Regions from separate parts of the Paenibacillus sp. FSL W7-1088 genome, predicted to be linked through region 1. Evidence: predicted binding sites of a transcription regulator. Region 1 holds the regulator's gene; each other region holds the start of a gene.

Evidence for each region. Region 1 encodes NrdR, which represses ribonucleotide reductase genes. Its sites were predicted from a motif close to AACACNATATATNGTGTT; they were not measured.
Region 2: the regulator NrdR is predicted to act here: its motif matches at 1,423-1,440, upstream of MKY42_RS30350 (anaerobic ribonucleoside triphosphate reductase).
Region 3: the regulator NrdR is predicted to act here: its motif matches at 811-828, upstream of nrdI (class Ib ribonucleoside-diphosphate reductase assembly flavoprotein NrdI).

What each region holds. Positions count from the first base shown of each region.
Region 1 covers NZ_CP150216.1:2,226,070-2,228,340, reverse strand. Annotated here, with positions in the region: gene MKY42_RS10310 (IPT/TIG domain-containing protein) at 1-333, opposite strand, end outside; tRNA gene MKY42_RS10305 (tRNA-Ala) at 575-650, opposite strand; gene nrdR (transcriptional regulator NrdR) at 832-1,299, opposite strand; gene MKY42_RS10295 (alpha/beta-type small acid-soluble spore protein) at 1,414-1,635, shown strand; gene MKY42_RS10290 (lytic transglycosylase domain-containing protein) at 1,743-2,271, opposite strand, start outside.
Region 2 covers NZ_CP150216.1:6,726,861-6,729,131, forward strand. Annotated here, with positions in the region: gene MKY42_RS30345 (histidine kinase dimerization/phospho-acceptor domain-containing protein) at 1-1,124, opposite strand, end outside; gene MKY42_RS30350 (anaerobic ribonucleoside triphosphate reductase) at 1,498-2,271, shown strand, end outside.
Region 3 covers NZ_CP150216.1:4,301,073-4,303,343, reverse strand. Annotated here, with positions in the region: gene nrdE (class 1b ribonucleoside-diphosphate reductase subunit alpha) at 1-423, opposite strand, end outside; gene nrdI (class Ib ribonucleoside-diphosphate reductase assembly flavoprotein NrdI) at 410-769, opposite strand; gene MKY42_RS19215 (response regulator transcription factor) at 1,153-1,881, shown strand; gene MKY42_RS19210 (histidine kinase) at 1,910-2,271, shown strand, end outside.

The DNA of each region.
Region 1 (2,271 bases):
TACGGTGGTTCCGCTCCCCACATTGCCTCCAGCAATTATACCTGAATGATTGAGCGAAATATTGAAGGGGCCGCTGTGATTGCTTAGAGGCGGCGTGAGTGTTGCGCTATAAGTGATATTGTCAGAAGTTGTTAATCCACTAAGAATGCCGCTACCTGTTTCCAAATCAGCAAGATCAAATCCAGTCACCGCTTCTGAAAATGTAATCGTTACCATTGACGTTTCTCCGGAAGTCAGAAGTTCGTCAGCTACAACAATGGTGGCTGTTGGAGTGGCAGCAAACGCCTTGTCAAATAAGTACAATGGCAGCAAACTTAAAATAATTACACCCATAAATAACTTTCTTATTATTCTTGTTTTATACATATCCTGTTACCCACTCTCTCTAAGTTAGGATTCACCGCGAATTTCAAGAAAATGCTTGTCCAGTCATGTGCTATTATATAACATTGTGAGTCCTCGTTCAGTAAATTATTGAATAGTATTGCATACGGCACTTTCTTCGTCCTATCAGCGAATGTCCATACAAAAACAAAAAAACGCAGTTCCGAAGAACTGCGCGCATTTACTATTTTGGTGGAGCCTAGGGGGATCGAACCCCTGACCTCATCGCTGCCAGCGATGCGCTCTCCCAGCTGAGCTAAGGCCCCAGAATTATGAGTGAAACAAGTTGTCCAACTCTGCAATGCTCCGCAGGCGACTCCTATATCATATAAAATACAGCTTTTGCTGTCAACCATTTTTTTACCAACCAAAATGATTGGAGAAGAACAACCTTTTACCTGGAACACATGACCGTAACCCAGAATGCTCTTCTCCTTTTCCGCTCCATTACTCCTCGATGTCTTCTTTGGACAAAAGAGATTTCAGTTCTTTCATGAACATATTGATGTCTTTGAATTGACGGTACACTGAAGCGAAGCGAACATAGGCTACTTCATCCACTGGAAACAGCTGTTCCATCAGCAGTTCACCAATCTGACGGCTCTCGACTTCAGCATCGGCTGTATTCCGCAGAGCTTTTTCTGTCTCGGATACCATCATCTCCAGCGTTTCTACCGACACCGGCCGTTTTTCGCAAGCTCGAATCAGACCACGGAGAATCTTGTCTCTGCTGAACTCTTCCCGGCTGCCATCTTTCTTAATAACGATCAACGGTGTTTCTTCAATCATCTCAAAGGTTGTAAATCTTCGGGCACACTGCTCACACTCACGGCGACGACGAATCGATTTCGCTTCGTTGGCCGGACGTGAATCAAGCACTTTGGTACCCATATAACCGCAATAAGGACACTTCAAATCAGATCACTTCCCACGTTTGACTTTTTACCACAAATTCCCTTAAGCATTTAGTTATGAAAATCGTATTGCCGACACATAATACTTTTACCAACCGCGAGGAGGTGAACAGCAATGGCACAAAGCAATGGTAACTCCAACAACCTGGTGGTAACTAAAGCTTCCGCAGCTCTCGAGCAAATGAAATATGAAGTTGCTCAAGAACTCGGAATCAGCATCCCACAAGACGGATACCAAGGTAACATGACTTCTTACGAGAACGGTTCGATCGGTGGATACATCACGAAGCGTCTGGTAACAATTGCAGAACAGCAATTGGCAGGTCAATACCAATAATATCTGCATCGTAATACGGTACACAGAGGAGCATGGAGCGGCCGGTGAATAACCGGTCTGCTCGGTGCTTCTACTTATTTTAGACCACGAATCCAGAGCGTCTTAACTTAGAACGTATTATAGATCTTTACATATTGATTATAATAATAAATGACGCGTTGTACATAGTGCCGGGTTTCACCAAACGGAATATCTTTGACCGTCTCGAAAGAGCCGTCCCATACGCCATCCCTTAGCCATGAGTTCACTTTACCTGGACCTGCATTGTAAGCAGCAATCATAGCCGCTTCATTCCCGTCAAATTGATCGGACAGATTACGTAGATACCAGGTACCCAGCTGGATATTTCTTTCAGGCTCGTGCTTCAATTCTTCCAGTGAGGTGCCCGGAATTTTCGCTTGCTCCATAATCCAGTTTGCGGTGTCTGGCATCAGCTGCATTAACCCGATGGCACCTCTTTTGGATTCCTTGCTTGTCTTAAAATTGGTCTCCACCTTGATGATGGAAGCTATGAGAAACGGATCAACCTCATAACTCTGAGACTGGGCCCTAATCTCTTCCTTATAATGAATCGGATAGAACCATGACATCCAATTGGTATTTAGGAACAGCACCAATACAAAAGACACAAACATC
Region 2 (2,271 bases), 2.8 Mb from region 1:
CCTACCAGCTTCTGTGTACTTATATTTCCGTCCAAATTGTTAAATGATCTAAGCTTTTTGTCCGAAGACAACATGCGGCCAGTGTACTTCACATGGAGTAGAAGCGTACCCGCCTCTTCTGTATCTCCACCAGCTACGGTTGCCGTAACCAATACGGAGCCTGTCCGTGTTGAATCTAGGGCATACTGCATGACATGGGCCAATAGTTGTCCGATCTTTATTTCATCCCCGACGAAAACCTGAGATACGTTCAGATCAAGGTTCAAACCCAGCTCAATGTTCTTGCTCAGCGCCAGTCCCGCGTAGAGATAAACGGTATTTTCAATCGTGGCGACCAGATCGAATGGATCATCATGCACAACCGTTTGGCCTGCGTCATTGACGTTAAAACTCATCATGTTATTGAGCAGGGAGAGCAGAATGTTCCCGCTGGTTTCGATCATATTCACATATTCTATCTGCTCGTCCGACATATCCGGTGTACGCATCAGATCCGTTAATCCCAGAATGCCGTTCAGCGGGTTACGAATTTCGTGGCTCATCAGCGACAGCATCTGTGTCTTGGTCAACGCCTCAGACTCCGCACGTTCCTTCTCTGCCTGCAATTGCTCTTGCAGTTGCTCCGAATGACTCAGCTTCTGTTCCTGAACTTGCAGCGTATCTTCCAGATCCACGACATACCCGAGAAAAACGGCCATGGCTTGCAGTGTTTTCATATCCGTTTCACTAATCACATAATCGGGATCATCCATGAGGCAGATCGTGCCGAACGTTTCCCCTGACCTCCGCATAATAGGAATCCCCACAAAGTAACGATTGCCCAGTCCGCTTGTTACGTCCATGGATTTCGTAAGGGGATGTTCACATGTATCCGTAATAATCAGACTGCTGCCCTTATCTCTTAAGACCAGGCTGCAGTATGACGCTTCAAATGGAAGTTTACTACCTTTGGCGACCAACTCTTCCTCGCGGTTAAAAGCTTCCATAATAACATTGGTCACTCCATCGTTCGTGGCAACAAAAATGGTGTTCACTTTTAAGATGCCGCTTAATACGTCTACAATATGGGACGCGGCTTCCTGTATATTTTCATAGAAGCCCCTTGTAACACCTACCGTTCCCATGATTCACCCCTCTTGTCTTAGCTGCATTTTCAATTCATAGTGCACTGTATGATTCAATCCATTAACGAGGGTTCAAAAGTTGCGAAAAAGTGGTCACAACCTATACATATATAAAGTTTTCTATCTACTTCTAAGCATCGTCAACTGTAATTACACGGTAAATAGAAATTATACGCTTACCCTCCAGCTTTGAAAACCTCTATCATTCTGAGCGATGAATCATGACGAACGATCAGCCACTCACATGTGATCATTATCACACCAAAATAACAATATATAGTTTATAAATGGATAAAGAAACTCTACATGTAGTGTTCAATGAATGGACATTATCCCATACATTTCAATTTTATTATTTTTAGGAGGAACTGAGATGAACATGCTTGAGTATGCCTCTCCACCGGCATCCGACCTGCTATCAGACCTGGGAAGACGAATTATAGGTGCTGAAGACGCCGATACGCTGAGGGAGAATGCCAATCTGAACGGAGACTCGTTCAGCGGCAAGATGAGCAGGCTCGGTTCGGAGACCGCCAAGTGGCATGCTCTGCGTCATGTACTGCCTAAAGAGCTCGCTCAGGCTGTGGAGAACGGCGATCTGTATGTACACGATCTGGATCAGTATGCCCTCGGAACAACCAACTGTATCTTTATCCCATTTGACCGGCTGCTGGCCTCCGGATTCAACACCGGCAACGGTTCGGTTCGTACACCTCAGACGATCATGTCTGCCATGGCACTGGTCGCCATTATTTTTCAATCCCAGCAGAACAGCCAGTATGGCGGTGTATCCGCCAATAAAATCGATTGGGATCTCGCACCTTATGTGAAGCGTTCGTTCCGTAAGCATTACCGGAAGGGACAACGGCTGTTTGGAGAGAATGAACGAATTGAGGATGAGCAGCTGCATCTGGATAGTGATGAAGCGAAGAAGAAGTGTGCACGAGCCTTTGCCTATGCCTGTGAAGAAACGGAACTGGAGACCGGGCAAGCTGCGGAGTCCCTGATCCATAACCTGAACACCATGAGCAGTCGTGCTGGCGGACAGATTCCGTTCACTTCGCTGAACTACGGGCTCTGTACTTCAGCCGAAGGTCGACTCGTATCCCGGTCGTTGCTGGAAGCGACCATTCGTGGACTTGGTAAG
Region 3 (2,271 bases), 2.1 Mb from region 1:
ACGCTGCTCCATCATCGAACGGGACAGCAAACAAGCCGTATCAAAGTGTCCACGACCCAGATGAAGTGCAGCGGCGGCTACCCGATCTGCATATTGCTCAAGGTATGTTTTGCGGTCATATGTTCTCAACGCATAATCAGTATAGAATTTGGACGCTGCCATATAGGAAGGAAAGGTATACTGATAGCCACGCGTAATTTCAAATACGGTTCTAACTTCGTCAGCTGTATAGGAAGCATAGAAATCCTCGTAATAATCATGATCAATCATGAATTTGACCTGATCATCAATGTTGGCAAATGCCATACTTTTATCTTTAATTTCTTTCATAAACTCCTCTACAGCCTCTTTATCCTTATGTAACTGGAAGAAGCCATCAGAGTTGCGTTTTAGCAGCATGTTATTTAATTCAATATGACGCAATGCGGCTCACCTCCTGTTTAAAATACTCCACGTCTTTCTTGGAACCTGATAATCCAAATTTACTAATAACCGGGACGTTATAAGATGCAGAGATCAAATCTGCACTTTTGGCAAAACGCTCACCCCAGTTACGATTACCGCTGGCGGCCACGCCAATCAGGTATTCAGAGTTTTTTTGTAAAAAAGAAGACACCTTATCAGGTATCTGCCCAAAACCTGTTGTATATGTCACAAGTACGTACGGTTCATCAATCGTCATTTGATTTTGAATCTGTACTGCTGGCAGTTGAAGCTTGGAAATAAACCTCTTAACATTCCCGGTTATAGAATCATACACAATTAGCATGATCATTATCCTCCTTGACAAATGAACGGTGATCAGAAACAAACACTATATATAGATTATATTTTCAATTTTATATCAATATATAGAATTGTCAATTGTATATCGGTATCGATTTTGTGAAAAAACCTCATGAATGGGCTCTATTACTAGGCTTAAAAAATTTGTGGCTTAGTAGATATCCATATTCGAATGCACGATATTTGGTGCATTCGAGAATTATGATTGACAGCCGTCACAGGAGAGAAATCAACCTGAACATCATCGTTCATACATTGTCTACAATTCAGAGATAGATTATCAAAAGGCATGGCTCTATGGAGTCATGCCTTTTGAGTACGTTGAAGGTATGCTGATTACATATCGCAAAGATTTGGAGGTAAGACATGAACGGGACCCTGCAGCAAAATAGAATATTGATTGTAGATGATGATAAACGGGTCCGTGGACTTCTTCGCATGTATTTGGAGAAAGAACAATTTATCGTTGAGGAGGCTTCGCTGGGCTGGCAAGCCTTAAGCAAGCTTCATCATGACTCGTATGCCATGATCATTCTGGATTGGATTCTCCCCGATATTAAGGGGATTGAAATATGCCAATATCTACGGACCAACTTAAGCATACCCGTCATGTTTCTGACAGCCAAGTCAGAAGAGGGGAATCGGCTTGAAGCTTTCAAAGCCGGGGCGGATGACTTTGTCATGAAACCGTTCAGTCCGAGGGAAGTTGTGCTGCGCATCAAAACCATGATGGCTCGTTATAACGGATTAATCAAACCTGCGTCAAAAGACCATTCAGCAAGCGAGGTGTTGATCTCCTCTATTTTAATCAATCCTACTTCCCGAAGAGTCACAGTAGAAGACGAGGAGATTCATATGACTCCCAAAGAATTTGATTTGCTTTATCATCTGGCGACACACGCGGAAATCGCATTCTCCAGGCAGGATTTGCTGAGAATTGTTTGGAAAGTGGAGCATGAGGAAGATCTGGATTATCGAACCGTAGATACCCATGTAAAACGGTTGCGGGACAAACTCTCCGAACATGTGCCGAATCGGGAAGATCTGATTCAAACCCTGTGGGGGTTCGGTTATATTCTTCGTCTGCCTCACTGATGCTTATCTTGAAGTTCAGGAGGGGAACATGTCTTATAAACAAATCAAGTGGATGATCTTGCTGATTCCCACCTTAACCGTTGCTCTCTGGGAATATGTACGACATCGGTTTCTACTCCCTTATATATCAATGGATTTGGGCAACTGGCTAACACCTGTCATTGTGTATGTAGTGAGTATAACGTTGTTAACTCGGTTGTTTCTTATCCTGGAACGAATTCAAAAAGAGCTGGAGCATGAGCGTGAAGCCAAAGCCGCATTTGAATCTCGGGAAAAGATGGCCAAGGAACTTCATGATGGAATCGCCCAATCCCTTTTTTTATTATCGGTGAAAGTAGGGCGTTTGGAGGAACAAGCCAAGCAGGATCAACAGCTGGACGATGTGTATTC